DNA from 3 places in the Agromyces solani genome. Region 2 is predicted to be linked to each of the others. Evidence: predicted binding sites of a transcription regulator. Region 2 holds the regulator's gene; each other region holds the start of a gene.
The links. Region 2 encodes LexA, which represses DNA repair genes until DNA is damaged. Its sites were predicted from a motif close to TCGAACANNTGTTCGA; they were not measured.
Positions count from the first base shown of each region.

Region 1: AC3RJ7_RS15355 (YbaK/EbsC family protein) is a predicted target of LexA. The motif match lies at 4,302-4,317, and genes of this name have one in related genera.
Region 3: AC3RJ7_RS09930 (intein-containing Rv2578c family radical SAM protein) is a predicted target of LexA. The motif match lies at 3,013-3,028, and genes of this name have one in related genera.

Region 1 is NZ_JBYRER010000003.1:644,022-654,609, forward strand. It holds gene sigJ (RNA polymerase sigma factor SigJ) at 1-548, opposite strand, end outside; gene AC3RJ7_RS15335 (NAD-dependent epimerase/dehydratase family protein) at 641-1,591, shown strand; gene AC3RJ7_RS15340 (flavin reductase family protein) at 1,706-2,599, shown strand; gene AC3RJ7_RS15345 (NAD(P)H-dependent flavin oxidoreductase) at 2,596-3,711, shown strand; gene AC3RJ7_RS15350 (hypothetical protein) at 3,734-4,258, opposite strand; gene AC3RJ7_RS15355 (YbaK/EbsC family protein) at 4,393-4,932, shown strand; gene AC3RJ7_RS15360 (NADPH-dependent FMN reductase) at 4,953-5,540, opposite strand; gene AC3RJ7_RS15365 (DHA2 family efflux MFS transporter permease subunit) at 5,584-7,074, opposite strand; gene AC3RJ7_RS15370 (DoxX family protein) at 7,080-7,445, opposite strand; gene AC3RJ7_RS15375 (winged helix-turn-helix transcriptional regulator) at 7,599-8,015, shown strand; gene AC3RJ7_RS15380 (TetR/AcrR family transcriptional regulator) at 8,058-8,699, shown strand; gene AC3RJ7_RS15385 (purine-cytosine permease family protein) at 8,809-10,305, shown strand; gene AC3RJ7_RS15390 (MBL fold metallo-hydrolase) at 10,302-10,588, shown strand, end outside.
Region 2 is NZ_JBYRER010000002.1:991,522-1,002,109, forward strand. It holds gene AC3RJ7_RS12315 (methylenetetrahydrofolate reductase) at 45-1,022, shown strand; gene metE (5-methyltetrahydropteroyltriglutamate--homocysteine S-methyltransferase) at 1,156-3,522, shown strand; gene AC3RJ7_RS12325 (alpha/beta fold hydrolase) at 3,632-4,372, shown strand; gene lexA (transcriptional repressor LexA) at 4,379-5,047, opposite strand; gene AC3RJ7_RS12335 (LysM peptidoglycan-binding domain-containing protein) at 5,321-5,713, shown strand; gene AC3RJ7_RS12340 (histidinol-phosphate transaminase) at 5,819-6,949, shown strand; gene hisB (imidazoleglycerol-phosphate dehydratase HisB) at 6,946-7,560, shown strand; gene hisH (imidazole glycerol phosphate synthase subunit HisH) at 7,557-8,195, shown strand; gene priA (bifunctional 1-(5-phosphoribosyl)-5-((5-phosphoribosylamino)methylideneamino)imidazole-4-carboxamide isomerase/phosphoribosylanthranilate isomerase PriA) at 8,304-9,050, shown strand; gene AC3RJ7_RS12360 (SseB family protein) at 9,064-9,912, shown strand; gene AC3RJ7_RS12365 (pyridoxal phosphate-dependent decarboxylase family protein) at 10,059-10,588, shown strand, end outside.
Region 3 is NZ_JBYRER010000002.1:462,455-473,042, reverse strand. It holds gene AC3RJ7_RS09935 (sensor histidine kinase) at 1-716, opposite strand, end outside; gene AC3RJ7_RS09930 (intein-containing Rv2578c family radical SAM protein) at 881-3,004, opposite strand; gene AC3RJ7_RS09925 (ABC-F family ATP-binding cassette domain-containing protein) at 3,125-4,906, opposite strand; gene AC3RJ7_RS09920 (malate:quinone oxidoreductase) at 5,237-6,715, opposite strand; gene AC3RJ7_RS09915 (VOC family protein) at 6,776-7,216, opposite strand; gene AC3RJ7_RS09910 (N-acetylglucosamine kinase) at 7,282-8,292, opposite strand; gene AC3RJ7_RS09905 (family 4 glycosyl hydrolase) at 8,289-9,545, opposite strand; gene AC3RJ7_RS09900 (ROK family transcriptional regulator) at 9,663-10,588, opposite strand, start outside.

The DNA of each region.
Region 1 (10,588 bases), on a different contig from region 2:
GCCTCGAGGAACTCGCTCGCGAGCCGGGCCGCCTCCGAGGCATCCACCTCGAATCTCGCACCGTCGGCCGCGAGACGCTGCCGCGCCCGGTGCATGATCTGCCGGCATGCCGCCGGATCGCGGTCCACGATCTCGCCGATCTCGGTGTAGTCGTAGCCGAGGGCCTCGTGCAGCACGAACACCGCGCGCTCGACGGGGCCGAGGCGCTCGAGCATCGTGAGCACGCCGATCGAAAGCGTCTCGTCGTGCTCGATGCGGTGAGCGGGGTCGGCGTCGTCGGCGAGCAGCGGCTCGGGCAGCCAGGGGCCCACGTACACCTCGCGCGTGCGGCGGGCCGAACGCAGCACGTCGATCGACAGCCGCGTCGTGACGGTCGACGCGAAGGCGTCGGGGCGCTCGATCGCCTCGCCGCTGCGCACGCGTTCGTGGATGCGCAGCAGGCCGGCCTGCACGACGTCCTCCGCTTCGCTCACACTGCCGAGCATGCGATAGGCGATCGAGAACATGAGCGGCCGCAGCCGGGGGGTCTCGAGCACGAGGTCGACCATCGCCCCAGCCTGTCACACGCGTTCTTCCCTCCGCCTGTCACACCCGGGCGGGGTCGCCCGTCGGAGGTGGTGAAGAGAGAAGGGACGACATCATGAGGATCTTCATCGCCGGTGGTTCGGGAGCCGTCGGTTCGCGACTCGTGTCGCTGCTCGTCGCGGCCGGGCACGACGTCACGGGCACGGCGCACAGCGACGGCGGGATCGCCCGCATCCGGGCCGCGGGCGGCCGCGGGGTGATCATGGATGCCACGGATGATGCGTCGATCCGCCGCGCGGTGCTCGACGCCTCGCCCGAGGTGCTCGTGCACCAGCTCACGTCGCTGTCGGGCAGGTTCGACTTCAAGCGCTTCGACGAGACGTTCGCCGTCACGAACGACCTGCGCACGCGCGGCACCGACACGCTCATCGCCGCCGCCCGGGAGGCGGGCACGGAACGGATCATCGTGCAGAGCTACACCGGCTGGACGAACGAGCACGCGGGCGCCGGGGTGAAGACCGAGGCCGACCAGCTCGACCCGAACCCGGTGCCGTCGGCGCGCAAGTCGCTCGCCGCGATCGCCCATGCCGAGCGAGCGGCCGTCGCCGCGGGTGGACTCGCGCTGCGATACGGCAATTTCTACGGGCCCGGCCAGTCGCTCGGCGAGGGCGGCCAGATGTTCGAGTCGGTGCGCAAGCGGCAGGTGCCGATCGTGGGCGACGGGGCGGGCGTCTGGTCGTTCTGCCACATCGACGACGCGGCGGCCGCGACCGTCGCGGCGGTCACCCACGGGGCCGCCGGCATCTACAACATCGTCGACGACGAGCCCGCGGCGGTCGCCGAGTGGCTGCCCGAGCTCGCCCGGGCGATCGGCGCGAAGCCGCCGATGCACGTGCCGGCCTGGATCGCGCGCACGATGATCGGCGAGTTCGGCGTCTCATGGATGACCACGGCGCGTGGTTCGTCGAACGCGAAGGCGAAGGCCGAGCTCTCGTGGCGGCCGCGGTACGCGACGTGGCGCGACGGGTTCCGCGAGGGGCTGGGCGTCGGGCTCGGCGCCGCCTGAGCCCCGCATCGTCCGGCGTCGGGTGTCGCCGCCCGCGCCGTCATATTCGGCGGCGCGGGCAGCGAGCGGGCGTACCGTGGAGGCATCCGCGAACCGACCGCCGGGAGGCGAACAATGACGCGAGCCGATGCACCCGGACCCGCCGTGACGAGCACCGGACCCGAAGGGCCCGATGCCCACCTCGTGATCGAGCCGACCGTGCTCTACGTCGGTACGCCCGTCTACCTCGTCGTCACCGAGAACCCCGATGGCACGGCGAACCTGGCGCCGGCGTCGGGCCACTGGGCGCTCGGCCGCATGCTCGTGCTCGGCCTCGAGGCCGACGGCCAGTCGGCGCAGAACCTCCTCGAGCGGCCGCAGCTGACCGTCAACTTCCCGGCGGCGGCGCAGTGGCGGCACGTCGAGCGTCTCTCGGCCGTCACGGGACGCGACCCGGTGCCCGACGCGAAGGCCGACCAGTACCGGTTCGAACCGCGCAAGTTCGAGCTCGCCGGCTTCGGCGCGCAACCCTCCGACCTGGTTACGCCCCCGCGCGTGCGCGAGGCACCGCTGCAGTTCGAGGCCGAGGTGCGCCGGATGACCCCGGGCGTCGACCCCGGCTACTTCATGGTCGAGGTGGAGGTCGTGCGGGTGCACGCGCTGCCCGAGCTCAACGTTCCCGGCACCCAGCACATCGATCCGCACGCGTGGCACCCGCTCATCTACAGCTTCCGCCACTTCTTCGACCGGGGCGAGCAGGTCGGGTGGACGCGCAAGTCGCCCACCGCCGGTTCACCGCCGGATGTCTCGGAGCCGACGCCGGACGAGGCGTCGCGCGTCGCCCGCACCCCGCTCGAGGAGCTCGAGCGCTGGGAGAGCTTCGGCGGAACCTGGGCCCTGCGCGAACTGACCGACGACGGTGCGATCGTGAGCCTGTGCCGCTGCGACGGCGGCGAAGAGGTGTCGCGCATCGTGTCGGCGGATCCGGCCTTCCTGGACTGGGCGGCCGCGCAGGAGGTGCAGGCGTGAACGACGCGACCGGTCGCAGCGACTCCGGTGTTCGAGGAGCGGAGCGTCTCGAGCCCCCTCCCCGGCTCTCGACCCCGTGGTCGCGCTCGCTCGACCTCGCGACGCCGATCGTCAGCGCTCCGATGGGCGGGGTCGCCGGCGGGCGTTTCGCCGACGCGGTGTGCCGGGCCGGCGCCCTCGGCATGATCGGCATGGGCAGCGCCGGGTCGGCGGTGAAGCTCGAGGCGCAGCTCGCCGAGTTCGCAGCGGCGCGCGGCGACGACGCGGCCGCCCACCCGTTCGGCATCGGCATGGTGCACTGGGGCCTCGAGCGCGACCCGGCGATGCTCGACGTCGCGCTCGACGCCGGCCCGACGCTCGTGTCGGTCGGCTTCGCGACCCGCTTCGACTGGGTCGAGCGGGTGCACGACGCGGGATGCCTCGCGGCGACGCAGGTCTACACGGCGGCCGAAGCGGTCGTCGCCGCCGACGCGGGCGTCGACGTGGTCGTTGCGCGGGGCTCGGAGGGCGGCGGTCACGGGGACCCCCGGCTGGGCACCCTCGCCCTGCTCGATGCCGTGCTCGACGCGGTCGGTGGGCGGGCGGGCTCGGGGGCCGGCTCCGACGCAGCGGTCGGTCGTCCGGGTGCCCCGGCGGTCCTCGCGGCGGGCGGCGTCGGCTCGGGACGCAGCCTCGCGGCGGTGCTCGCGGCGGGCGCCGACGCGGCCTGGATCGGCACCGCGTTCATCGCGAGCCCCGAGGCGCTCACCCCCGAGTCGGCGAAGCCGGTGATCTTCGCCGCGACGGGCGACGACACGGTGAACACGACGGCGGCCGACGCCGCCCTCGGGCTGCCGTGGCCCGACCGCTTCCCGGAGCGCGTGATCCGCAACGCCTTCGTCGACGAGTGGGGGCACCGCGCGCCCGAGCTCCGCGGCGACGGCCAGGGCGGTGGCGGCGACCTCGCCGCGTTCAAGGCCGAGTTCTCGCGCGCGAACGCGGCCGGCGAGCACGACCTCGTGCCGTTCGATGCCGGCCAGGGCGTCGGACTGCTGCGCTCTTCGCGCCCGGTCGCCGACGTGATCGCGGAGTTCACGCACGAGGCATCCCGCCTGCTCGCCCGCCCGTTCTGAGGCACGCGACCGGTCCGCACCACTACGCCGACGTGGGCGCGTCCGGCTCGTCGGGCGTGACCGGCTCGTCCGGTTTCCGGAACACCTGCCGCATGTGGTCGCTGTCGAGGAAGTCGGCGATGCCGATGAGGATGAGGCTGAACACGATCTGCTCGGTCACCATCCAGAACGGGAAGAGCCCCGGGATCGCCGCCATCACGAGCGTGACGACCGGGAAGATCTTGCTGAACAGCCGCAGCCGGGAGTACGCCCAGCGGTAGCCCTTCTGCGCCCGCCATGCGAAGTAGAAGAGCGTCACCGTCATGCCGAGCACGACGAGGATGCGCATCCACACCGGGAACGCGAGCACCGTGCCGTTGGCGAGCAGCACGGCCGCGACGACGAACGCCGCCCCGCCGATCACGACCTCGACGGCCAGCAGCCAGGTGATCCACGTGAACGCGCGCCGGGTGCGCGGGTGCCCGACGAGTTCGTCGGCGACCCTCACGCCCGCGGCCTTGCCGCCGGCGATGCGGTCGAGCTTCAGCAGCATCGGCTCGAGATCCATGGTTCCTCCTCTTCGAGCGTAGAGGGATGCCTCGGGCCCGGCATCGACCGGAAGTTCGAGTCCCCCAGCGGGTCGAGGAGCGCCCGGCGAGGGAGGACGCGTCTCGAAGCCCATTCCCGCCTACGCTTGCCACCATGCGCTTCGGAACCCTCGACTTCTCGCCCGCCGTCGATTCGCCCGAGCTGCTCGCCCCGCCGACGGCCGCCGCACTGGCGGCCGCGCCCGACCGCGACGTGCTCGTCGCCGCGATCGACGCATCGCTCGCCGACACCGCCGCCTTCTGCGACCACTACGAGATCTCGCCGGGCGACGGCGCGAACTGCGTCGTCGTGCAGGCCCGCCGCGGCGACCGCACCTGGTACGCCGCCTGCCTCGTGCGCGGCGCCGACCGGCTCGACGTCAACGGCGCCGTGCGCCGGAACCTGGACGCGCGCAAGCTGTCGTTCGCACCCATGGACCTCGCGGTCGAGCTCACCGGCATGCAGGTCGGCGGCATCACGCCCGTCGGGCTGCCCGAGGGCTGGCCGATCCTCGTCGACGAGTCGGTCGCGGCGCACGAGCGCCTCATCGTCGGCGGCGGCACCCGAGACGCGAAGCTGCTCGTCTCGGGTGCCTACCTCGCCGGGCTGCCCGGCGCCGAGGTGCTGCCGATCGCGCTCGCATCCGCTGGCTGAACAGCGGCTGCGGCGCTCCCTCAGGCCGCCGCGGCGACGATGTCGGACTGCCGGACCGATCGCATCGCGACGGTCCAGGCCTCGAGCTGGTCGAACATGGTGGCCGCGAACTGCTCGTGGATCTCGGCCGGCTTGAACGTCGTGTAGTTCTCGAAGTCGGTGAAGCCCGAGAACGCGAGCGACTGGCGGACGTGCGCGATCTGCAGTTCGGAGGCGATGCCGCGCAGGTGCTCGACCGCGCGTGCCGCGCCCACGGCCCCGTAGCCGACGAACGCGGCGGCCTTGTCGTTCCATTCGGCGTAGAGGAAGTCGAGGGCGTTCTTCAGCACCCCGGAGGTCGAGTGGTTGTACTCGGGCGTGACGAACACGAATCCGTCGTACGAGGCGATCTTCGCCGCCCACGCCTTCGTGTGCTCGCCGGCGTACTGGCCGAAGGCGGCCGGCATCGGTTCGTCGAGGTGCGGCAGCGGGTAGTCGGCGAGGTCGACGAGCTCGTAGGTCGCGCCTTCGCGCCCGTTCGCCTGGGCGATCACCCAGTCGGCGACGTCCTTGCTCTTGCGGCCGGGACGGGTGCTGCCGACGATGACGGCGATGCGGATATCGGACATGTGGGGTCTCCTTCGATGGTGGGGTTGGGTGATGGGGTGTCGGTCAGAGCTCTGCGGCGAGCGCCGCCGCATCGGCGGCGCGCTCGTCGCCCGCGGACGCCCGCGCGGGCGAGCGGACGAAGAAGCTGCCGACGACGGCGACCAGGGAGATCGCCGCGCCGATGGTGAACGCGAACGACACGCCGTGCGCCCCGGCGGCGTCTGATCCGGCGCCTCCGGCCGCGGCCTGCGCGGTGCCGATCGCGAGCATGGTCACGAACAGGGCGGTGCCGATGGCGCCGGCGACCTGCTGCACTGTCCCCACGATCGCGGACCCGTGCGAGTACAGGCGTGGGCTGAGCGACCCGAGGGCGCTGGTCATGAGCGGGGTCATCATGAACGAGACCCCGAGTGCGATGCCGGCGAGCCCCAGGGCGGCGGCGATCGGCGGCGTGTGCTCGGTGAGCCGCGTCAGCGCCCACAGCGTCGCGGACGCGAGGATCGCGCCTGGGATGACGAGCGGCCGCGGCCCGTACCGGTCGAACAGGCGCCCGACGAGCGGAGCGACGAGGCCCATGACGAGTCCGCCCGGCAGCAGCAGCAGGCCGGTCGCGGCGGCTTCGACGTGGAGCACGTTCTGCAGGTAGATCGGGAGCAGCATGATCGCGCCGAACATCGCGGCCATCATGATCACGATGAGGCCGGTCGCGAGGGAGAACGATCGCGAGCGGAAGGTGCGCAGGTCGAGCAGTGCCCGGTCGGTGCGCTGGAGCGCGAGCTGCCGCCGCACGAACAGCGCGAGGAACACGACGCCCACGATGAGGGCGATCACGCCGGCCGCGACGGGGCTGCCGGGGCCGCCGCCGATCGTGCTGATGCCGTAGACGAGGCCGCCGAACCCGAGCGCGGTGAGCGGCAGTGACAGGGCGTCGAGCGGAGTGCGGGCCCGTTCGCCGACGTTGCGCAGCAGCGCGAGGCCGATCCCGAACACGCCGATCGCGACGGGAAGGATCGTCCAGAACAGGAAGTGCCAGTTCAGCGACTCGAGGATGAACCCCGACAGGGCGGGCCCGAGTGCGGGAGCGACGGCCATGACGATCGTGATGCGGCCCATGAACCGGCCGCGCTCATGCGCGGGAACGACGTTCATGATCGTCGTCATCAGGAGCGGCATCATCATCGCGGTGCCGACGGCCTGCACGACGCGCGCGACGAGCAGCAGCTCGAAGGTCGGTGCGAGGGCGCCGATCAGGGTGCCGATCGTGAACGCGGTCATGGCCGCCCCGAAGACCTGCCGGGTCGAGAAGCGCTGCAGCAGCCAGCCCGTGGTGGGGATGACGACGGCCATGGTCAGCATGAAGGCGGTCGTCGTCCACTGCGCGGTCTGCAGCGTGATGCCGAGGTCGGTGACGAGGTGCGGGATCGCGACGCCCATCACCGTCTCGTTGAGCATCGTGACGAACGCCGCCCCGAGCAGCAGCCAGATGACGCCCGTCCCACGGGCGGTGTCGCGGCTCGGCGTGGGGGCGGCCGTCGCCGTGGAGATCTCGCTCACGACCGTCACACCCCGAGCAGCCGCAGGGCGGCGATCGCGAGCGCGATGACCATCATCACGAGGTTCCCGACGAACCGCTCGCCGTGCTTCCGGTGGGCGGCACCCGCGAGGAACTGGATGATCGCGATGCCCACCGCCGCGATCGGGGTCAGGAACGTGGCGATGCCGGTGAGGGGCGGCACGATGAGGCCGATCGCGCCGAGCACCTCTGCGACACCGATCCACCGCACCTGGGCATCGGTGTAGTCGTCGAGCACCGGCATCGGCCGGCGGCCGCCGTGCGGCTTGAGGATCTTCATCGTCCCGGCCATGAGCATCACGGCGGCGAGGAGACCGGACAGGACCCAGGTGAGGATCGTGAGGGCGACCATAGTTTCAGAACCTTTCTTAGTTACCTCTTGTAACTGAGGTACCATCGGTTAGTATTCCGAGCAGGCCGCGGGAAACGCAAGGTTACCGACGCACATGAAAGTAACCATTGGTAACCTCGCAGGGGACGGCAGCGACGGAGGGACGGGGGCGCGATGGCGATCGAGGACCGGATGGCGACCATCCACGAGCCGCGGATGCATGAGATGTGCGGGCACGATCCCGCGGAGTCCGAGGTGTTCCGCTCGGTGCTGTCGCGCATCGGCGACAAGTGGAGCGTGATGCTCGTCGGCATGCTGCACGAGGGGCCGCTGCGATTCGGGCAGCTCAAGCAGATGACGCCGGGCATCTCGGCACGCATGCTCACGCACACCCTCCGGCAGCTCGAGCGCGACGGCCTGGTCGAGCGCGAGATGTTCCCCGAGATCCCGCCGCGCGTCGAGTACCGCTCGACGCCGCTCGGCAAGAGCCTCGCCGGTCCCGTGCTGGCGATCGCCGAATGGGCGTCGGCTCACCAGGACGAGATCATCTCGAATCGCGACCGCTACGACGCCCGGGCCGACGAGGACTGACGATCGGTCGCGGTCACCGGCGGCCCGGCTACCCTGAACGGGATGACACGCACCCAGTCGAGCGGCGGCTTCACGCGACGCCCGCGCGAAGACCGTCGCGACGAGCTCCTCGATGCGGCGGTCGCGCTCGCGTTCGACGACGGCCTCGGCAGGATCACCGCGCGCCGCGTCGCCGCGCGGGTCGGTGTCGCGCAGGGTCTCGTCACCCACTACTTCGGCTCGATCGACGAACTGCTCGCCGCCGCGTTCGAGCGCGCGGCCGAGGCCGAGCGCGACGAGCTCGATCCGCGTCCGACGGGCGACCCGGTCGCCGACATGCGGCGCGTGCTCGGGTTCTACGTCTCGCACGACCGCGACCCCGCCGCACTCCTCTGGCTCGACGCCTGGCGCGAGAGCGCCCACCGCCCCGCGGTCCGGCAGGCGGTCATCCGGCAGATGGAGGGCGACGTCGCCGACCTCGACGCGATCATCGAGGCGGGCATCGCGAGCGGCGCCTTCCCCGAAGCCTCGGCCAAGTCGTCGATGCGCATCATCGCGCTCGTCGACGGTCTCGCCGCGAACGCGGCCGTGCGGGCCGGCCTCGACGAGCCCACGCTCGACTACGCGAACGTGATCGACTTCGTGTTCAGCACGGCCGAGCGCGAGCTCGGGCTCCCGCCGGGCGCACTGCTGCCCGAGGCCTGACGAGCCGGAGGCATCCGCACCGGGCTTATTGACCAATGGGCCAACACGCGATACTCTCCCCGTGGCTTGAAATTGGCCGCAAGGCCAACAACGCGAGGAGGCGTTCCAGATGGCGGAGACCGCGAACACGGCGGAGACGACGAACGAGGCGAACACCCGGCCCGGGCGCATCGAGCAGCACGGCACCGACCACATTCCCGCGGCCGAGCGCCACGGCACGCCGCGCAGCCTGTTCGCGGTGTGGGCGAGTTCGGGCGTGAGCTACCTGTACTTCGTGCTCGGGGGCATCCTCGTGCTGCTCGGCCTCGACGCCTGGCAGGCGCTCGCGGTCGTCGTCGCGGGCAACCTCTTCTTCATCGGCGTTGGATTCCTCGCGATCAGCGGCCCGCCCGCCGGCGTGCCGAGCGAGGTCATCACGCGCAGCTTCTACGGCGTGCGCGGCAACCGGGTCGTGAACGTGGTGCTCGGCTGGCTCATCGGCGTACTCTACGAGGCGATCAACCTCTCGGTCGGCGCACTCGTCGGCTTCACGCTCGTGCGATGGTTCGCCCCCGACGCCCCCGACGCGGTCATGGCCGCGATCGTCATCGGGCTCGCGCTCCTCACCTTCACGATCAGCGTCTACGGACACGCCACGATCGTGAGGATCAGCGGCTGGGTGATGTGGGCGCTGCTCGCGGGCATCGCGGTGCTCGCCTGGTTCGTGCTCGCGAACGCCGACCTGTCGTACGTTCCCGAGGGCGGCGTGCTCGAGGGCCCCGAACTGTGGGCGGCGGCCGCCGCGGGCTTCACGATCATCGCGTCGGCCCCGCTCTCGTGGCTCGTGGGCGCCGACTACTCGCGCTACCTGCCCGAGCGGTCGAGTCCCGCGAAGGTCGCCTTCTGGACGGCGTTCGGCGGGTTCCTGCCCGCGGTGGTCATCGGCTCGCTCGGGGTGCTCGCCGGCACCGTCGTCGACATGTCGGTGCCCGAGGAGTCGATGGCCGAGCTCGTGCCGGCCTGGTTCTACCCGGTGTTCCTGCTCGTCGTCGTCATCGGGTCGATCACGAACAACGCCCTCACCGCCTACAGCACGGGCCTCGCGCTCATGGCGTCGGGCATCCGGTGGAAGCGGTCGGTGACCGTCGTGTTCGACGCCGTGATCGCGGTCGCGCTCACGCTCTACGCGCTCTTCGTCTCCGACTTCCTCGGCACCGTGAGCGGGCTGCTCGAGATCAGCATCGCCGTGCTCGCACCCGCCCTCGGCGTGTACGCCGTCGACATCGTGCTGCGCCGCAACCGCTACGACGGCATCGCCCTGCAGGACGAGTCGCGCGGCGGCCCGAACTGGCACCTCGGGGGCTGGAACCCGGCCGGCTGCCTCGCGCTCGGCGTCGGCAGCGTGGTCACCGCGCTGTGCGTGAACACCACGTTCTACACCGGTCCGATCGCGGCGGCCCTCGGCGGCGCCGACCTCTCCCCGTTCGTGGGCGTCGTCGTCGGCGGCGGGCTCTACGCGCTGCTCGGGCCGCGTGCCGTTCGCCGAGCGATCATGGATGCCGCGGCGAGCGCCGACCACGAGGCATCCGGTTCGACCGTGGCCGAGCCCGTCAGCGAGCCGGCATGACCGCCTCGCACGCGCTCGACACGGTCGGCGTCGTCGACCGGTGGTTCTCGGCCGAGCCGCTCGACGAGCGCACGACGCGCCTCGAGGAGCCGCACGTGCACGAGTTCCTGCGCGGCAACATCTGGCACGTCCGAGGGGCGACTCGCGACCTCGTCGTCGACGCCGGGCTCGGCATCGCCTCGCTCCGCGACGAGCGGCCCGAGCTGTTCGCGCACGACCCGGTGCTCGTCGTCACGCACGCGCACCTCGACCACATGGGTGGGGCGCACGAGTTCGACGATCG
Region 2 (10,588 bases):
TGCCGTGCCACCACCGCCGCCGGCATCCCATCGAGGAGTCCGACATGGCCGCGAACGGCGCCGCCGGCACCCGGGAGACGGGCGACTGTACCGGGTGCCCGCCGATCTCCTTCGAGCTCTTCCCGCCGCGCACGGACGCGGCGGCGATCGCCCTCGGGCGGACGATCGACCGGCTCGCCGAGGTCGACCCGGCCTTCATCTCGGTGACGTTCGGGGCGGGCGGGTCGCAGCGCGGGCGTTCGCTCACGGTGCTGCGGTACATCCTCGAGCACACGTCGGTCGAGCCGATGGCGCACCTGACGTGCGTCGGCTCGTCGCACGCGGAGGCCAACCGTCTCGTCCGGGAGTTCCTCGATGCGGGCATCACGAGCTTCCTCGCCCTGCGCGGCGACCCGCCCGAGGGCGATGACCCCGACGCCGGCCTCGGCGACCTGGGCACCGCCGCCGAGCTCGTGCAGCTCATCCACCGGGTGCAGGAGGAGCGCGAGCCGTTCGGCGAGGCGGGGGTGCCCGGGGCGCCGCGCGCCCGACGGATCGACGCCCGGCCACGGCCCGAGCGGGTCGCGGTCGCGGCGTTCCCGACGGGGCACCCGCGATCGCGCGGTCTCTCGCAGGACGTCGACACGCTCCTCGCGAAGGAGGTCGCCGGGGCCACCCTCGCGATCACCCAGCTCTTCTGGCACGCCGACGACTACCTCGGCTTCGTCGAGCGCTCCCGCGCCGCGGGGGTGACCATCCCGATCCTCCCGGGGCTCATGCCGGTGACGAACCCCGCACGACTCGCGCGGCTCACCGAGCTGACCGGGGTCGAGGCGCCGGCGGACCTCGCGATCGCCCTCGAGATCGAGCCCGACATCGAGGCGCGCGCGGAGATCGGCGAACGCCATGCCGCGTCGCTCGCCGACGAGGTGCTGCGGGGCGGAGCGCCGGGCCTGCACCTCTACACCTACAACCGGCACGAGACCGTGCTCTCGGTGCTCGACCGGCTCGGGCTCGGCGCCCGCGCCGGCCGGAGGACCTGACCGCGGCGCACGCCGGTCCGGCGTACCTCACTCCCATCACCACCGGCCCGGGGCCCGATGCCCCGCGGTCGATGTCGACGACCCGCCATCTGCGCGGTGCTTCGGCGTACCCGGAAATCGAAAGGAACGAGTCATGACCGAACCCACCACCGGCTTCCCGACGGGAACCGTGCTCGGCTATCCCCGCATCGGCCGACGCCGCGAGCTCAAGCGCGCGGTCGAGGCGTTCTGGGCCGGCGCGATCGACGAGGCCGAGCTCGAGGAGCGGGCTCGCGCGCTGCGATCGCGGACGCGCGAACGGCTCGCCGAGCTCGGACTCGCCCGCACGGGATCGGCGATCCCGGAGACGTTCTCGTACTACGACCAGGTCCTCGATGCGGCCGTCGCGGTCGGCGCCGTGCCGGCCCGTTTCGCGGACCTGCTCGACGAGCACGGCGGGCTCGACCTCTCGGGCTATTTCACGATCGCGCGCGGCGAGGGCGAGCGGGCTCCGCTCGAGATGACCAAGTGGTTCGACTCGAACTACCACTACCTCGTGCCCGAGATCGGGCCGGAGACCGAGTTCTCGCTGCATGCCGAGCGACTCGTCGCCCAGTTCGCCGAGGCGAGCGCCGAGGGCTTCGTCTCCCGGCCGGTCGTGATCGGCCCGGTCACGTTCCTGTCGCTGGCCAAGGCCGCCGACGGTGCGCCCGACGGGTACCGCCCGATCGATCGGCTCGCCGACCTCCTTCCGGTCTACGCGGCGCTGCTCGCCGAGCTCGCGGACGCAGGTGCCCAGTGGGTGCAGCTCGACGAGCCGGCGCTCGTGTCGGAGGCGATCGACGTGCCGCGCGATCGCGTGCTCGACGCCGCAGCGACCGCGTACGAGGCCCTGGGCGAGCTCGAGCGGCGCCCGGCGATCTTCGTCGCGGCCCCGTACGGCTCGCTCGACGACGCCCTCCCGGTCCTCGCGGCGACGCCGGTCGAGGCGATCGGACTCGACCTCGTGCGCGGCACCGCCCCTTCCGGACTCGACGCCGCGACCGCGGCGGCGCTGCGTACCAAGACGCTCGTCGCGGGCGTCGTCGACGGGCACAACATCTGGCGCGGCGACCTCGCGGCCGCGCTCGACCGCGCCGAGGCCCTGAGGGACCGCTCCGGCGCCGTCGCCGTCTCGACGTCGACCTCGCTGCTGCACGTGCCGCACGACGTCGACGACGAGTCGCGGCTCGACCCGCGGCTCGCGAGGTGGCTCGCGTTCGCCGACCAGAAGGTCGGGCAGGTCGCGACCCTCGCGCTCGGCCTCGCCGAGGGGCGCGAGGCGGTCGCGCCGGCGCTCGCCGAGGCATCCGCCGCCCTGGCCGACCGGGCGGCCGCACCGGGCGTGCGCGTGCCCGCGGTGCGCGAGCGGCTCGCGGGCCTCACCGAGGGCGACTTCCACCGCGGTGCCGAGGCCGACCGGATCGCGGCGCAGGCGAACCTCGGGCTGCCCGAACTGCCGACGACGACGATCGGGTCGTTCCCGCAGACGAGCGACCTCCGCGTCGCCCGCGCACGCCTCGGGCGCGGCGAACTCGACGCCGACGGCTATGCGTCGCTCATGCGCGACGAGATCGAGCGGGTCGTGCGCCTGCAGGAGGAGCTCGGCCTCGACGTCCTCGTGCACGGCGAGCCCGAGCGCAACGACATGGTGCAGTACTTCGCCGAGCTGCTCGACGGCTTCGCCGTGACCGAGCACGGCTGGGTCCAGTCGTACGGTTCGCGCTGCACGCGCCCCTCGATCCTGTGGGGGGATGTCTCGCGCCCGGCGCCGATGACGGTCGAGTGGTCGACGTTCGCGCAGTCGCTCACCGACCGGCACGTCAAGGGCATGCTGACGGGTCCGGTGACGATCCTCGCGTGGTCGTTCGTGCGCGACGACCAGCCGCTCGGCGAGACCGCCCGTCAGGTCGCGCTCGCCCTCCGCGACGAGATCGCCGACCTGGAGGAAGCGGGCATCCGCATCATCCAGGTCGATGAGCCGGCGCTCAGGGAACTGCTGCCGCTGAAGCTCGCCGAACAGCCCGCGTACCTAGAGTGGTCGGTCGGCTCGTTCACCCTCGCGACCGCCGCGGCAGCGCCGGGCACGCAGGTGCACACGCATCTCTGCTACTCCGAATTCGGTGTCGTGATCGAGGCGATCAAGGCGCTCGACGCCGACGTCACGTCGATCGAGGCGGCACGGAGCCGGATGGAGGTCGTCGACGACCTCGCGGCCAACGGCTTCGACCACGGCATCGGACCGGGCGTCTACGACATCCACTCGCCCCGCGTGCCGTCGACGGCGGAGCTGCGGGAACTGCTCGAGCGGGCCGCCGCCGGCATCCCGGCCGGGCGGCTCTGGGTGAACCCCGACTGCGGGCTCAAGACCCGGGGCTACGACGAGACGGTCGCCTCGCTCGCGAACCTCGTGGAGGCGGCGCGCGCGGTCCGCGGCGCGTCGTCGACCGCGGGCGCGGCGGTCTCGGCACCCGTCCGATAGGCGTCGACGGGGCGGATGTCGCGGGCACGCGGCATCCGCCCCGTCGATGTTCGGCGGCCTCGCATCATCCACGGGGCGGATGCACAGGCGGCCGACGTACCGTCGTCGCATGCAACTCGCGGTCCACGAGACGGGCGCCGGATCCCGGACGGCCATCCTCATCCACGGCATCATGTCCGACTCGCGCGCGTGGCACCGCGTCACCGCCGAGCTCGAGGCGCAGGGGTTCCGGGTGCTCGCGGTCGACCTCGCCGGTCACGGGCGCAGCCCGCGCGCTTCACGGTACTCGCCGGCGGCCTGGGCCGACGACGTCGTCGAGACCGTCGCGCCGATGCTCGACGGCCCGCCCGACGTCGTGCTCGGCCATTCGCTGGGCGGCCTCGTGGCGAGTCTCGTCGCCGACCGTCTCGCACCGCGTGCCGCGATCTACGTCGACCCGGCCTTCGCGTTCCCGAAGGGTCCGCTCGGTCTCGCGTACAAGGTCTTCTTCGCGATCGCCCCCCGCCCGCGACGGGGCGCGCTGGTTCGGATGAACCCGAAGTGGAGCGCCGTCGACGTCGACATCGAGCTCGCGACGCTGCGCGACTGGGACAAGCGCACGATCCTCGGCTTCGCCGACACTCGTCCCCTCGTGCCGCCGACGCGTCTGGTGGCGCCGAGCCTCGTGCTGCTCGCCGAGCGGAGCCTGCTCATCACCGACCGGGTGGCGGCCGACCTGCGGCGCCGGGGGATGACCGTCACCACGGTGCCCGGCACGGGACACACGGTCTTCCGCGACGATCACACCGGGTTCATGCACGCGATCGTCGAGTGGCTGCGAGGCCAGGGTCACGCGGTGAGCGCGGCCTGATCGGGCTCAGACCGTCCGGAGCACGGCGACGACCTTGCCGAGGACCTCGGCGTGGTCGCCGAGGATCGGCTCGAACGCGGTGTTGCGCGGCAGCAGCCAGGTGTGGCCGTCGCGCTGGCGGAACACCTTGACGGTCGCCTCGCCGTCGAGCATCGCGGCGACGATCTCGCCGTTCTCGGCGGTGCGCTGCGACCGGACGACGACCCAGTCGCCGTCGCAGATGGCCGCGTCGACCATCGAGTCGCCGACCACCTTGAGGATGAAGAGCTCGCCCTTGCCGACCAGCTGGCGGGGGAGCGGGAAGACCTCGTCGATCTGCTGCTCGGCCGTGATCGGAACGCCGGCGGCGATGCGACCGACGAGCGGCACCATCGCGGCGTCGCCGACCGGTGCGGGCTCGCCCGCCGACGGAGTGCGCTCGTCGAGCCCGGGGAGCTCGATGAGCACCTCGAGCGCGCGGGGCCGATTGGGGTCGCGTCGCAGGTAGCCGGCGAGCTCGAGCTGGTTGAGCTGGTGCGTGACGCTCGACAGCGACGAGAGGCCGACCGCGTCGCCGATCTCCCGCATGCTCGGCGGGTACCCGCGGGTGGCGACCGACCGCTGCACGACCTCGAGGATCGCGATCTGCTTCGCACTCAGGCTCTTGCGGCGGCGTGCCCTGCCGATCTCGCGCACGTCGTTGTCGCTCTTCACGATTCCGCCCCTCGTTGCGATCGCCCTCGCGATCGGATGTCGGTGGTGTCTGGTCCACTGTTCCCAGACATTCGAAACTGTATCCGCCACGGGCGGGCGCGGCAAACATTCGTTCGAGTGTGTCGCCACATCGGTTCGCACGAGTTCCGCCGCCGAATGCTTGCAGTCGAAGATGTTCGAAGATATATTCGGAACAGAGATTCGCATCCGGCCCTCCCGGCCGAGGGCCGGATGCAGTCCACGCAGGAGGGTGACATGAGCGCAGCGATCATGACGAACGAGTACCGTCACGGTGCATCGACGCCCCGTGCGAACCGCGTCGACGGGGCGGCGGGCCCCGGGGTTCGCACGCGGCTGCGGCTGACCCGACGCGGGCGCGTCGTGTTCACGGCCCTCGCCGCGCTGCCGATCGTCATCTGGGCGTTCACCGCCGTGCTGAACACCGGCGGTGCCGCCGCCGACATGGCGGGCGGCGGGTCGCTGCAGTACGTCACGGTCGATGTCGGCGGCTCGCTCTGGGAGATCGCCGAGGCGATCGACCCCTCGGCCGATCCGCGCGACACGATCGCCGAGATCGTCCGGCTCAACGGGCTCGACGGCGCGACGATCGAGCCAGGCCAGCGTCTCGCGGTCCCCGCTTCCGAATGAGCGGTGCGCGCGTCTCAGCCTGCCGCACCGCGGCGCCGGTCGGGGCCTCGGTCACACGGTGACGCACGCGGCGTCGGGCCCGGGCAGCGTGGCTAGCATGGTTCGGTGACGAGTCTCGACGACCTTCCCATCCGTGACGACCTCCGTGGTCGCTCCCCGTACGGCGCTCCGCAGAAGGCCGTGCCGGTCGCCCTCAACGTCAACGAGAACACGCATACCATCCCCGAGGACGTGGCGCACGACATCGTCGCCCGGGTCGCCGCCGCGATCCTCCGACTGAACCGGTATCCCGACCGCGAGTTCACGGAGTTGCGAGAGGCGCTCGCCGGGTACCTCGGCCACGGGCTGGCTCCCGAGCAGATCTGGGCGGCGAACGGTTCGAACGAAGTGCTCCAGCAGGTGCTGCAGGCGTTCGGCGGGCCCGGTCGGTCGGTGCTCGGGTTCACGCCGACCTACTCGATGTACTCCCTGCTCGCCTCCGGCACCGGCACCAGGTGGATCTCCGCGGAGCGCGACGACGACTTCGAGCTGAGCCCGGAGACGGCGGCGGCCGCGGTGCGCGAGCACGACCCCGACCTCGTCTTCCTCTGCACGCCGAACAACCCGACGGGGACCCCGCTCCCGCTCGACACGGTGCGTGCCGTCGCCGACGCGGCGCGCGGCATCGTGGTCGTCGACGAGGCGTATTTCGAGTTCGCCGACCCCGGCACGCCGAGTGCCCTCACCCTCCTCGAGGGGCGGCCGCGCCTCGTCGTCTCGCGCACCATGAGCAAGGCGTTCGCATTCGCGGGCGCGCGCGTCGGCTACCTCGCCGGCGACCCCGCGACCATCGACGCCCTCCGGCTCGTGCGCCTGCCCTACCACCTCTCGGCGCTGACCCAGGCCGCAGCCCTCGGCGCGCTCGCCCACGCCGATGAGATGCTGGCGATGGTCGACGACATCCGCCGTCAGCGCGAACGCATCACGACCGAACTCGCACGGCTGGGTTTCGCTCCGCACCGCAGCGGCTCGAACTTCGTGCTCTTCGGCGGCGTCGACGACCCGCACGCCGTGTTCGAGGGGCTGCTGGCGCGAGGCATCCTGATCAGGGAGCTGGGCATCCCCGGGCACCTTCGGGTGAGTGCGGGCACCGAGGCGGAGACCACCGCGTTCCTCGAGGCGATCGCGGTGTTCGCGCCGGTCGGCTCCACGTCCGGCGAAGCCGGCCCGTCCGCCGAGAATAGGATCGACGCATGACCGCCCAGCCCAAGCCGCGCACGGCGCGCATGCAGCGCGAGACGAGCGAATCGAGCATCGACCTGTCGATCGACCTCGACGGCTCGGGTGCGAGCGACGTCGAGACCGGCGTGCCGTTCTACGACCACCTCCTCACGGCGTTCGCGAAGCACTCGCTGACCGACCTCACGGTCCGCGCGTCGGGCGACCTCCACATCGACGTGCACCACACCGTGGAGGACACGGGGATCGTGCTCGGGCAGGCGATCCGCGAAGCGCTCGGCGACAAGCGCGGCATCTCGCGGTACGGCGATGCGCTCGTGCCGCTCGACGAGGCGCTCGCACAGGCGGTCGTCGACATCTCGGGCCGGCCGTTCCTCGTGCACTCGGGGGAGCCCGAGGGGTTCGAGTACCACCTCATCGGCGGGCACTTCACCGGATCGATGGTGCGCCACGTGTTCGAGGCGATCGCCTTCAACGCGGGGCTCACCGTGCACGTGACGGTGCTCGGCGGGCGCGATCCCCACCACATCGCCGAGGCCGAGTTCAAGGCGTTCGCCCGCGCGTTCCGTCAGGCGAAGGCGCTCGACCCGCTCGTCAGCGGCATCCCGTCGACGAAGGGCGCGCTGTGAGCCGCACCCGCCGCGTCGTCGTGCTCGACTACGGGTCGGGCAACGTGCACTCCGCCGCGAAGGCGCTCGAGCGCGCGGGGGCCGAGGTCGAGGTCACGGCCGATCGTGCGGCGGCGATGGAGGCCGACGGACTCGTCGTGCCCGGCGTCGGCGCGTTCAAGGCCGTGATGGAGCAGCTCCGCGCGGTGCGCGGCGACGAGGTCATCGACCGGCGCCTCGCCGGAGGCCGGCACGTCCTCGGGATCTGCGTCGGCATGCAGGTGCTGTTCGAGCACGGCGTCGAACGCGGCGTCGACACCGAGGGCCTCGGCGAGTGGCCCGGCGCCGTCACCGAGCTCCCCGCCGAGGTGCTGCCGCACATGGGCTGGAACACGGTGACGCCCGACGTGGGATCGGTGCTCTTCGACGGGATCGAGGACGAGCGCTTCTACTTCGTGCACTCGTTCGCCGCGCAGTCGTGGCACCTCGACGTGATGCCCCCGTTCCCGCAACCGAAGCTGACGTGGGCCGAACACGGCGGGCGATTCCTCGCCGCGGTCGAGAACGGCCCGCTGTCCGCGACGCAGTTCCACCCCGAGAAGTCGTCGGATGCCGGCATCCGGCTGCTCTCCAACTGGCTCGGCGCACTCGCCTGAGCCATCCGTCGGTCATGGGGACGTCGCGCGCGCCGCGGGCGACTATGATCCTGTGACTGTGCCGACCGTCGGGTCTCCGACGGTGTACCGCGATCGAGGACAGTAGTGATGAGTGAGTTCAACAAGACCCCCGGCCTCGTGCTGCTGCCGGCCGTCGACGTCGCGGGCGGCAAGGCCGTTCGCCTGACGCAGGGCGAAGCCGGCACCGAGACGAGCTACGGCGACCCGGTCGATGCGGCCGTCGACTGGGCGGACCAGGGCGCGGAGTGGATCCACCTCGTCGACCTCGACGCGGCGTTCGGGCGCGGCTCCAACGGGGGCATCCTGAAGAAGGTCATCCGGCAGGTGCGCGGCGTCAACGTCGAGCTGTCGGGCGGCATCCGCGACGACGAGTCGCTCGAGCACGCCCTCGAGATCGGCGCGAAGCGCATCAACCTCGGAACGGCGGCACTCGAGAACCCCGAGTGGGCCGCCTCGGTCATCGCCCAGTACGGCGAAGCCATCGCCGTCGGCCTCGACGTGCGCGGCACGACGCTCGCCGCGCGGGGGTGGACGAAGGACGGCGGCGACCTGTGGCAGGTCATGGACCGCCTCGAGGAGGCGGGCGCCGCCCGCTACGTCGTGACGGACGTCACGAAGGACGGCACGCTGCAGGGGCCGAACGTCGAGCTGCTGCGCCAGGTCATGGACCGCACGCACCGTCCCGTCGTCGCATCGGGCGGCGTCTCGAGCCTCGACGACCTCGCGACGCTCCGCGAACTCGTCCCGCTCGGCCTCGAGGGGGCGATCGTCGGCAAGGCGCTCTACGCCGGCGCGTTCACGCTCGCCGAGGCGCTCGACGTCGCGAGCAACTGACGACGCCCCGCACATGACCGCAGAGCACGGCGAAACGGCGCACGACGGGGATGCCGCGGGCTCCACGCCCGACGCGTCGAGGCCGTTGCCGGCGCATCTCGCCGACTCGGCGGGCGTCCCGTGGGCGGGCCGCTCGTTCGATGCGAATCCGCACGCGGACGACGACGGCTCGACGCCGGCGGCGCTCGCGGCCGCGCTGAGCGCGTTCCGCGACGGCGACGGCGGTCAGGCCGAGGTGGTCGCGGCGTTCGGCGCGTCCCGGCTGCTGATCCCGCTGCTCGCAGAGCTCGGCGACGGCGGTGCCGAGATCGGGGCGCACGGCCACGCCGTCGACAAGAGCCAGGAGCTCTCGATCGTCACGGTCGACGGACCCGACGGGCGCCGGGTGCTGCCCGTGTTCTCGTCGGTCGACACCATGCGGGCCTGGAACCCGGTCGCGCGCCCGGTGCCGGCGGACGGCGTCAGGGTCGCGCTCGCCGCGGCCGACGACGGCACCGAGCTCGTCGTGCTCGACCCGGCATCGCCAGGGGAGTTCGTGCTGCGTCGGCCGGCCGTCTGGGCGGTGGCCCAGCAGAAGCCGTGGACCCCGCCCTTCGCCGACGAGGTCGTGCGCCGGGCGTTCGAGCGCTCGATCGGCAGCGAGCTGGCCGTGCTCGGCGTCGACCTCGCCGCGGGCGACCCGCTCGCGCGCCTCGCCGGTCCCGAGCTCGTCGTGACGCTGCGCCTCGTCGACGGCCTCACCCGCGAGGAGCTCGACGCCACGACCGCGCGGCTCGCGCGGCGCTGGGCCGAGGACGACGCGATCGCGACGGGCGTCGACTCGCTCGCCGTGCGCCTCGTCGGCGGTCGGCGCAACGGCTGAGCCGTCGGAAGACCGGGCGATCCGCTCCGTCCCGCGGTGGCGGCGGTCGGAACGCGTGAGCACCGCCCGAACTGGGCATTGACCGCGCGGCCGGGCCGGAGCATCATCTGGAACGCGCACGAGTGCGCGGAAGTCAGGTGTGGATCATGACCGAGCGACCGTCGGCCGGAGCACGGCGACCCGAGTACGACCGACCGCTGGAGTTCGCGGCCGCACGCGCCCGGACGTGGATCGACGGGCTCGCCGAACGGCCGATCCCGCCCGAACTCGACGCCGATGCGGTGAAGGACCGGCTCGGTCGATCCCTGCCGACCGCCGGCGAGAGGCCGGAGCGCGCGCTCGAGCGCCTGGCCGACGCCGTCGAGCCCGGACTCCTCGGCGTCAATTCGCCGCGCTTCTACGGATGGGTGATGGGCGGCGCGCAGCCCGTCGCGCTCGGCGCCGACTGGCTCGTCTCCGCGTGGGACCAGAACACGGGCCTGCGGTTCGCGACGCCAGGCGTCGCGGCGGTCGAGGAGCTCGCGGGGGAGTGGATCGTCGACCTGCTCGGTCTGCCCGCCGAATCGGCCGTCGGCTTCACGACGGGCGCTACGATGGCGCATTTCGTCGGGCTCGCGACCGGACACGACGAGCTGCTGCGCCGGGTCGGCTGGGACGCAGCGACCGACGGCGTGTT
Region 3 (10,588 bases), 530 kb from region 2:
CGGATCCCGGCGCGGAGCCGCTCGTCGACGGCGCCGGAACCCGCCGCGGCGATCGCGATGAGATGGCTGAGCGCGGTGTCGTGGAGCCGCGCGGTCGCGCGGAGCTCGTAGTCGTGGCGGATGGCGAGTTCGCGCGTCTGCTGGCTCGCGCGGTGCAGCCCCGTCGCCTGGCGGGCGTCGGAGCGTCGGGAGAGGCCGTCGAAGACGCGCACGACGACGAGGATGCCGAACGCCGCCGCAGCCGCCATGTTCGGGGCGTAGACGCCGCCGATGAGCGCGACGCCGAGGAACATCGCCGCCTCGCCGAGCGCGTAACCGAGCGATGCCCACACGACCGCGATGAGCGATCCGGTGCCCGCTCCGCCGACGAGCAGCAGTGCGATGCGCGGCAGCGCGAGCAGCGCGTTGTTCGTCGACTCGAAGCCGCCGGGTCGCATGATGAGCACGGTGAGGGCGATGATCGCCCCGGTGCCGACGACGAGTGCCAGCACGGTCAGCGTCACCGTCGGGAACCGGGCCACGGCCCCGAGGGCGAGGGCCATGACGGCGGCGAGCGCCGCGCCGGTCCATCCGCCGGGCGCGTCGCCGACGGTCGCGATGATGACGCCGACCGCGATCGACACGCCGAGGCAGGCGAACGCCGCACAATGGCCCGCGAAGGCGAGTGCTCGGCTCAGGCTGTCGCGCGCGAGGTGTCCGGGCAACCCCAGGCTCATCGGTGAACCTCCACTCGCGACTGCGGCCCGACCGCGCCATCTGGATCGGGCTCAGCGAATTATCCCAGTTCTGCGCGCTTCCGCGCATCTGCGGGTGCCGGCGAGCGTGAACGAGCAGATCCACGGCCATCGAGCAGTCAGGACGTCCGAGATTCCGCTGCCCCTCAGAACAGCATCGCCGGGTCGCTCGGCGCGGCGATCTCGAGGGGAAGCTCACCGCCCGCGCGTCGCGCCACCCCGCGCTCGCCGCGCAACGCCGACGAACGCACGCCGCCGGTGACCGGGTCTTCGATGCCGCGAGCCAGGCCGTGCGCGCGGATGAGGGGTTGCATGCGCTGCCCGAGCCAGCGCCGGTACTCCTTCGGTGCGTAGGCGTTGTTGCCGTAGTACATGGACCGGTACCTCGGCACGAGCTCGGGGTGGGTGCGCTCGAGCCACTGCATGAACCACGGTTTCACGGCCCCGCGCAGGTGCAGCGCCGCGTACAGCACGCTCGTGGCGCCGGCGGCCTTCGCCTGTCGGAGCGCCTCGTCGAGGTGGGCGCGCGTGTCGGTGAGATACGGCAGGATCGGCATGAGGAAGACCGCGCAGTCGAGCCCCGCCTCGCGCACGGCGGTGACGGTGGCGAGCCGCGCCCGCGTCGAGGGCGTGCCCGGTTCGATCGACTGCTGCAGCTCGGGGTCGTAGATCGCGATCGACATCGCGAGGTCGACCGGCACGTGCTCGGCGGCCGCCGCGATCTTCGGCAGGTCGCGCCGCAGCAGCGTGCCCTTCGTCAGGATGCTGAAGGGCGTGCCGCTCGCGGTGAGCTCGTCGACGATGCCGGGCATGAGCTCGTACCGCCCCTCGGCCCGCTGGTACGGATCGGTGTTGGTGCCGAGCGCGACCGACTCGTGCCGCCAGGACGGCCGGGCGAGTTCTCGCCGCAGCACTTCGGCGACGTTGACCTTGACGATGATCTGCCGATCGAAGTCGTCGCCCGCGTCGAGGTCGAGGTAGCTGTGCGTCGGGCGAGCGAAGCAATTGTGGCTCACCACGCCGTTCGCGATGAAGTCTCCGGTCGAGGTCGTGATGTCGAGCATCTCGAGTTCGGTGCCGAGAGGTTCGACGGATACGACCCGAAGATCGACGAGCGTCTTCACCGTCGCTCCCGCGAATGCGATCTTCCGACTGATCGCCGGTTGGCTGACTGCGAAGAAGGTGTTGCGTGCGACGAGCCCACCTCGAACGCGGACGTTCGAGACACCGTTCGCGCTCGGCCGCTCTCGCACGTGCGGGACATCGAACATCGAGAGGGCCGCTTCGACCGCAGCGAGGATCCGCTCGTTCGAGTTGCTCACACGAAGCACGCCTCGAGAACATGAGCCTTCGGCGTCGAAAATGCCGCCGAGGTACCCTGCATGCCACTCAGCGCTCGGACCGTCGGGCCAATCGATCAGCGCGCAGATGGCATCGTAGTCCGCCGACTTCGAGGTTCGGATCGCAGACATCGCTCGACGGTTCGCGGTCGAGGGTGCGAACTGGAACGTCGACGTCCGCACCCCGAAATGAGCGAGGTACGCACGGGAACGCGTCAGTGCCTCGTCGTCGGCGAGTGCCAGACGAAAGTGGTGAGCGACGTATGAGCCCCCACGTGTTCGCGGATAGCGCCGTCGGATCATTATGCCGTCGCCACGAATCATTCCCGTCAGATACCCGCGCCGGTAGTCGTCGGACATCGTCGATGGAATCGGTTTCGCTGTACGGGCCCCGAATCCGATGAGTCGGTTGTTCTCGGTGAGATACGGTCGACGCTCGCCGCCGGCCATCGCCCCGGTGACGTATTTCCATCCGCGATCGGTCAGGAAACGGTGATCAGCACTCGCCACCAACGTGGTGCCGTCGGCGAGACGCACTCGGTACGCAGGCTTGCGCGTCGCCCATCTCGCCAGCACGGTCGTCGGCACATACCGCCGAGAGGCACCGACCTGCATGGTGCCCATCACTTCGTCGCCGATCTCGATCTCGGCCAGCGGTTTGGTACGCCCGTCGGCCATAGTGATGGCGGTCAACGGATCCAGGCAGTAGACGCAGGCGTGGCTGCAGCCCCGGTACGGATTGATGGTCCAGCCGAAGGGCATCATCGACTGGCCCGGCACCCGGTTCAATGCCGACTTGGCGAGGACCTCGTGGAACGTGATGCCCGCGAACTCGGGCGTCTGCACCGAGCGCACGAGGTTGTTGAGCCGCGCGAGGCCGGGCAGCGCGTCGACCTGGTCGACACCCAGCTCCTGCCCGCTCCATCTCACCCGTACATTCGAACATATCTTCGAGTGAAAGCCAAGCGCGTGTCCGAAAAGCTCCGCGCCCGGGCACGAGCGCGGTGGATGCCTCGGGGCCGCGACTCGGACCCGAGGCATCCACCCCCGTCAGCTCACCACGGGCGCCGCAACGGCAGCACCCGCGTGCAACTCGAGCCGCTCCCCCGTCCACCGCCGGCGCAGCCAGCGGTCGTGGCTCGCGATCACCACCGCTCCGGGGTAGCCGCCGAGTGCCTCCTCGAGGTCGGTCGCGAGTGCGAGCGAGAGGTGGTTCGTCGGCTCGTCGAGCAGGAACACGTGCGGCGGCCGCGCGATCACGAGCGCGAGCGCGAGCCGTCGCTGCTGTCCGACCGAGAGCGCCCCCACCGGCCGATCGAGGTCGCGCAGGGCGATGAGCCCCAGGCTCGCGAGCGGCACCTGTTCGGCCCGCCGCTCGCCGAGCACCCGCTCGTACAGGGCGCGGGGGGTCGCCGATGGGTCGGCGAAGCGCACGTCCTGCTCGAGCAGCTGCACGCGCAGACCCTTGCGGCGCCGCAGCGTGCCGCGGTCGGGGGCGAGCTCGCCCGCGAGCACAGCGAGCAGGGTCGATTTGCCCGCGCCGTTCGCACCGGTGACGAGCAGGCGCGCGAGCGGCGCGAGGTTCAGCTCGTCGATGCGCAGGCGCCCCTCGACCACCACCTCGCCGACCTGCACGAGCGAGCCGGCCTCGTCGTCGAGCGCGTGCGACCCCGTCGGGATCCCGGCGAACGCCAGCGGTGCCGGCGGCTTCGGCAGCTGTTCGCGCTCGAGCACCTCGAGGCGTTGCTCGGCGTTGCGCACCCGGCGCGACACGGTGCGGGCGACGTTCTCGCCCTTGAAGTGCCGGATGTACTTGTCGTTGTCGGTGGCGGCCCGCCCGTAGGCGACGTTGCGCGCCGTCTCGGCGACGGCGGCGCGCAGGCGCTTCAGCTCCTCCTGCTCGTCGTCGTACTGGTGCTGCCAGCGCGTGCGCTCATCGGCCTTGACCGCGAGGAACTCGCTGAATCCGCCTCCGAAGACCGTGCCGCCCGACGCGCTCAGCACGTCGCCGCGGTTGACGTTGCGACGGCCGACGCCGTCTCGCCCGCCGCCCTCGGCGGCCGCGTGCGCCGCAGCGATCGCGCCCTGCCGGCCCGGGTCGAGGTCGATCAGGCCCGTCGCGACCCGGTCGAGGAAGGCGCGGTCGTGGCTCGCGAACAACACGGGCCCCCGCCACGCGCGAAGCCGCGACTCGAGGAAGTCGGCCGCGTCGTCGTCGAGGTGGTTCGTGGGCTCGTCGAGCAGCAGCCCCTCGGGCGCGGAGAGCAGCAGCGCCGCGAGGGCGAACCGCGAGCGCTGGCCGCCCGAGAGCTCGTCGATGCGCCGGTCGAGGGAGAGCCCGGCGACGCCGAGCCCCTCGAGCAACTCGTCGCGACGCGACTCGGCCGACCAGACCTCGGCCCGCTCGGCCGCGTCGAGGGCCGCCGAGTACCGCGCCGACGCCGAATCGGCGTCGTCGGCGCCGAGCGCGGCGGCCGCGTCGTCGAGTTCGCGCTCGATCGCACGGACCTCGCTGAGGGCCGCCTCGAGCACGAGCCCGACGCGCTCGTCGGGGGCGAACGGAACCTCCTGTTCGAGGAGGCCCGTGCGGCGCGGCCGCGTCAGCCGGCCCGAGACGGATGCCTCGTCGGGAAGCGCGACGGACGAGGCATCCGTGCCGCCCGCGAGAAGCCGCAGGAGCGTGGACTTGCCCGCCCCGTTCTCGCCGATGAGGCCGACCCGCTGTCCGGGTGCCACGGAGAAGCCGAGATCGGTGAAGATCCGCCGATCGGGATAGGAGACCGAGAGTCCGTCGGCCCGGAGATGGTTGGAGGAGGAAAGTTGTACCGGCATGGGAGACCGCCCTTCGCGGGAAGCCCCCGAACGGTCGTCGCTCTGGCGGCGACAGGCGGTTCGCCCGGTGCACCGGCGACGGGCGACGCTCGCGCGTCGCCCCGCGTGCCGGCCGCGGTCGCGGCGACCGTTCGGAGGCGGAGAGTGGAATCCCGCCGGGCATTGCCGAGATGGGTGCGCACAGCGCCGTCGCGATCGGTGGAGGTTCGTCAACCTCACGAGCACACCCGTTGTCTACGGCGCCTCAGGCGCGGGACGGTGGGATGTACTCACTTCATAGCGGGAACGACCGCTACCAGACGGTCGTTCCCGAATGCAAGGGCAGGGTGATCAGGCCGTGAGGCCCAGCACCTCCGCGGTCGCCTTCAGCGATGCCTCGGCGGCGGCCGGGTCGTCGGAGAGCCGCGTGCCGTAGCTCGGGATCATCTCGCGGAGCTTCGGCTCCCACTCGGCGACGCGGTCGGGGAAGCAGCGGCCGAGCAGGTCGAGCATGATCGGCGCGGCCGTCGAGGCGCCCGGCGAGGCGCCGAGGAGGCCGGCGATCGTGCCGTCGGCGCCCGTGATGACCTCGGTGCCGAACTGCAGCACGCCGCCCTTCTTGCCGTCCTTCTTCATGACCTGCACGCGCTGGCCGGCGGTGATGAGCTCCCAGTCGCCGGTCTTGGCCGTCGGCATGAACTCGCGCAGTGCCTTCATCTTCTTCTCGCGGTTCGCCATGAGCTCGCCGACGAGGTACTTGACGAGGTCGAAGTTCTTGAGGCCCACCTGGATCATCGGCCACAGGTTGTGGAGGCGGATCGAGAACGGCAGGTCGAACCATGTGCTCGTCTTGAGGAACTTCGGCGTGAAGCCCGCGTACGGGCCGAAGAGCAGCGCCGTCTCACCGTCGACGACGCGGGTGTCGAGGTGCGGCACCGACATCGGCGGGGCGCCCACGGCGGCCTTGCCGTAGACCTTGGCCTGGTGCTGGGCGACGATCTTCGGGTCGGTCGTGCGCAGGAACTGGCCCGAGATCGGGAACCCGCCGAAGCCCTTGATCTCGGGGATGCCCGAGTGCTGCAGGAGGGCGAGCGCACCGCCGCCGGCACCGACGAACACGAAGCGCGCGCGCACGGTCTTCGGGGTGTTGCCGACGGTGTGGCGCAGCCGCAGCTTCCAGGTGCCGTCCTTCTGGCGCTTGAGCCAGGTGACCTGGTGGTTCGTCTGGATCGACGCGCCGCGCCGCTCCATGTCCTCCATGAGGTACTTCGTGAGCGCGCCGAAGTCGACGTCGGTGCCCGCCTCGATGCGGGTCGCGGCGACGCGCGCCTTCGGGTTGCGCTTCTTCGCGAGCAGCGGGGTCCACTCGGCGATGCGCTCGAGGTCTTCGGTGTACTCGAGGTCGGGGAAGAGCGGCTGGTCCTTCAGGGCCGCGACCCGCTTGCGCAGGTACTCGATGTTCGCCGCACCGCGCACGAAGGTCATGTGCGGCGTCGAGTTGATGAAGTTGTGCGGCTCGGGCAGCGCGCCCTGCGCGACGAGATAGGCCCAGTACTGGCGGCTGATCTGGAACTGCTCGTTGATCGAGACGGCCTTCGCCGCACTCACCGAGCCGTCGGGGTTCTCGGGCATGTAGTTGAGCTCGCAGAGGGCGGCGTGACCCGTGCCGGCGTTGTTCCACGCGTTCGAGGATTCCTGCGCCACCTCGCCGAGGCGCTCGTAGAGGCGGATCGTCCAATCGGGCTGCAGCTGGGAGATCAGGGAGCCGAGCGTCGCGCTCATGATGCCCCCGCCGATCAGCACGACGTCGACGGTTTCCTCTGAATTCACGGATTCCAGTCTAGATGGGCGCGGAGGGTGCCCTTGACCGCGCTACGCTACGCTGCGCCGTCAGCCGAGCTGCGGCAGCCCCCGCTCGTCGAGCGGCCAGCCGGGGTTGTGGGCGAGCTCCCACAGGTTGCCGTCGGGATCGGCGACGTACCCGCTGTACCCGCCCCACTCGGTCGCGCTGGCGGCCTTCGAGATCGAGCCGCCCGCGAGCACCCAGTCGCCGACCGCGTCGTCGACCTCCTCGCGGGAGCCGAGGTTGATCGCGAGCGCGACGGCGCGGAAACCCGGCGCATTCGCGTGGAACGTCGGCAGGGCCGCGTCCTTCGCGAGTTCGGCCGTCTCCCACAGCGCGACGACTCCGCCCGGCGTCGCGAAGAACGTGATCTCACCGGGCACCGAGGAGCGGGCCTCGTGCCAGCCGAGCCGGTGGTAGAAGGCGGTCGCCGCCTCGACGTCGGCGACGCCGAGCGTGACGAGTGAGAAGCGCTGCGGGATGTTCATGGGGCGAGCGTACGCCCCGGCGCCGACGACGTCACGTGCCGTCCGTCGCCCGAGGCCCCTCCGGGTCAGGCGTCGAGCAGCGCCGCCTCGGCGGCGGTGACGGCCGCGACCGCCGACCGCGCTCGCACGAGCGCGGCGCCGTCGGCGCCCGCCGAGGCGAGGGCGAGCAGCGCCGCCCCGACGATGGGCGCCTCGTCGACGACGCTCACGCGGGCGAGCGGTGCGACCGCCGCGAGATCCGAGCGGATGCCACGGAGCAGGCGTTCGTCGCCCGACCGGGCGATGCCGCCGCCGAGCACGACCGGCACTTCGCGATCGAGCAGCCCGAGGCGCGTGAGGCATGCCCGTGCGAAGTCCGCGAGTTCCGTCGCCTGGCGGTCGACGAGCCCGGTCGCGACGGCGTCACCGGCCCGCGCCGCCTCGAACACCGCGGGGGCGAGGGCGATCAGCTCCGAGGCATCCCGGTCGCCGAAGTGCAGGCCCTCGATCAGCTCGCCGACCGAGCCGACGCCGAGGCGCCGTTCGATCTCGCCGACGAGCGCGGTCGACGGGCCGCGCCCGTCGACCGCGCGGGCGGCGTGCCACAGTGCCGCCTCGCCGAGGCCGGACCCGCCGCCCCAGTCCCCCGACAGCGGGCCGAGCGACGGGAACCGCACCTCGGCACCGTCGGCGCGGAGCCCGATCGCGTTCACGCCCGTGCCGCACACGATCGCGACGGCATCGGGTTCGTCGGTGCCGGCGCGCAGCAGCGCGTACAGGTCGTTGTCGACCGCGAGCGACGCCGCAGCCCAGTGCTGCCGCGCGACGGCCTCCCGGTATCGCTCGATCTCGATCGGCAGGTCGAGACCCGAGAGGTAGAGGCCCGCGTGCGCCACCGGTCGCTCCGCCGCGACCGCCCGCACGAGCGAGTCGACGACTGCGACCGAGGCGTCGAGCCCCTCGAAGTGCGGACTCGAGCCGGAGCCGCGGCGATGCGCGATGACCGTGCCGTCGAGTTCGAGCGCGACGACGTCGGTCTTCGAGCCGCCCCCGTCGACCGCGACGACGACCGGCGCAGGCGCTCCCGCCCCGTTCACGCCCACTCCAGGAAGCCCGCGTTCTCGGCGAGCAGCAGGTCGGTCAACCGCTCGGCACGATCGTGCTGCAGCACGAGCGGGTGCGCTCGCATCGCGCGCAGCACGCGGTCGCGTCCGCCCTGCACCGCCGCGTCGAGCGCGAGACGCTCGTAGCCCGCCACCGCGGAGACGAGTCCCGCGAGGTCGTCGGCGAGCGGCGCGACCGGTTCCGCGACGAATCCCCCGTCGCGGAACACGGCCGGCACCTCGATGACGTGGTCGTCGGGCAGGAACGGCAGCACGCCGTCGTTGCGGAGGTTCACCACGCGCGCCCGGTCGGCGCCGCCGTGGATGGCGGCGAGGAGTTCGATCGCGGCCTCCGAGTAGAACGCGCCGCCCCGGCCCTCGAGCGCGGCGGGCTTGGAATGCTGCGAATCGTCGGCGTAGAGGTCGAGCAGTTCCCGCTCGATCGCCTGCACGGCCTCGGCACGCGTCGGCTCGGCGAGCTGCTCGCGCAGCACCTCGTCGTGGGCGTAGTAATAGCGCAGGTAGTACGAGGGCACGACCCCGAGCTGGGTGAGCAGCCCTGGTGCGAGGTGCACCTCGTCGGCGAGGTCGCCGAGCCGCTCCGCGAGCAGCTCGGGCAGCCGGTCACGGCCGTCGATCGTGACGCTGCGCTCCCACGTGAGGTGGTTGAGTCCGACATGGCCGAGGTGCACCCGGTCGTGTTCGACCCCGTAGAGCGACGCGTACCGGCGCTGGAACCCGATCGCGACGTTGCAGAGGCCGACCGCCCGATGGCCCGCCTCGAGCAGGGCACGGGTGACGATGCCGACGGGGTTCGTGAAGTCGACGATCCACGCGTCGGCCTTCGCATGCCGGCGCACCGCCTCGGCGATGCGCAGCACGACGGGCACGGTGCGCAGCGCCTTCGCGAGTCCGCCGGGGCCCGTCGTCTCCTGGCCGATGCAGCCGACCTCGTGCGGCCACGTCTCGTCGGCGTGACGCGCGTGCTGCCCGCCGACCCGCAATTGCACGAGCACGGCGTCGGCGTCGGCGACACCCGCGACGAGGTCGGTCGTGCCGACGACCCGGGCGGGGTGGCCCGCGTGCGCGAGCATGCGCCGCGACATCCCGGCGACGAGGGCGAGCCGCGACTCGTCGGGATCGACGAGTCGCACCTCTTCGAGCGGGAGCGTCTCGCGCAGGCGGGCGAACCCGTCGATGAGCTCGGGCGTGTAGGTCGAACCACCGCCGACGATGGCGAGTTTCATGGGTCCTCCGGTCATGGGAAGCGAGATTGCGGGAACGGTCGGAGCACCGCCGGACGGCGGGTGTCTCCCTGAGCGGGCGGCGTCGGGGCCGGCCGGGTGCGTCGATGCGGCGCGGCGTCAGGCCGCGCTCGTGATCGCGTCCTCGAGGCGGTCGCGGATGCGGTCGACGAGCAGCTGCCGTGCCCCGAGGAGCACCGGGTGGTCGTCGGTGCCGCTCGTGCGGACGACGAGTCGCGGGTGGGCGGCCGAGTCGATGCGCGCGGCGACGAGTTCGGCGAGCGCCGATCCGCCCTCGCGGGCGGTCGGACCGCCGAGCACGACCATGGCGGGGTCGATCACCGCGAGCAGCGGGGCGATCGCGATGACCGCGCGATCGGCGATGCCGGCGAGCGCGACCGGATCGGACGCGAGGCCCGGCAGCGCGTCGGCGAGCCTCGTGCCGGGCGCTGCGCCGAGCAGGCGGGCGACCGCAGGGCCGCCGAGCAGGTCGGTGAGGTCGTGCGCCTCGGGAGCGATCGCCTCCGCCCCGCGCGAGACCTCGAGGTACCCGATCTCACCGGCGCCCCCGGTCGCGCCGCGGTGCACCACGCCGCCGAGGTCGATGCCGACTCCGAGCCCGTCGCCCATCCAGAACAGCACGAAGCTCGCGACGTCGGTCGCCGCTCCGCCGGCGCGTTCGGCCATGGCCGCGAGGTTCACGTCGTTCTCGATGAGGACGGTGTGCCCGAGGCCCGCTTCGAGCCGCGCCCGCGAGCCCCGCTGCGGCCAGCCGGGCAGCGTGTCGGTGAACGACAGCTCGTCGCCCTCGGCGTCGAACGCCGCCTGCACGCCGACCGCCACGATGCCGACCGTCTCGACGGGGACGCCCGCGGCGCGGCACGCCGCATCGATGGCGCCCGCCACGTCGCCCTCGGGCGTCCGCCCGGAGGCGGCCGTCGGGATCTCGACGACGGGATGCGCGACGTCGGCCGCATCGACGACGACCGCCTCGATCGTGTCGGCGAGCACGCTGATCGCGACGCCCGTCAGCCGGTCGGTGCGCA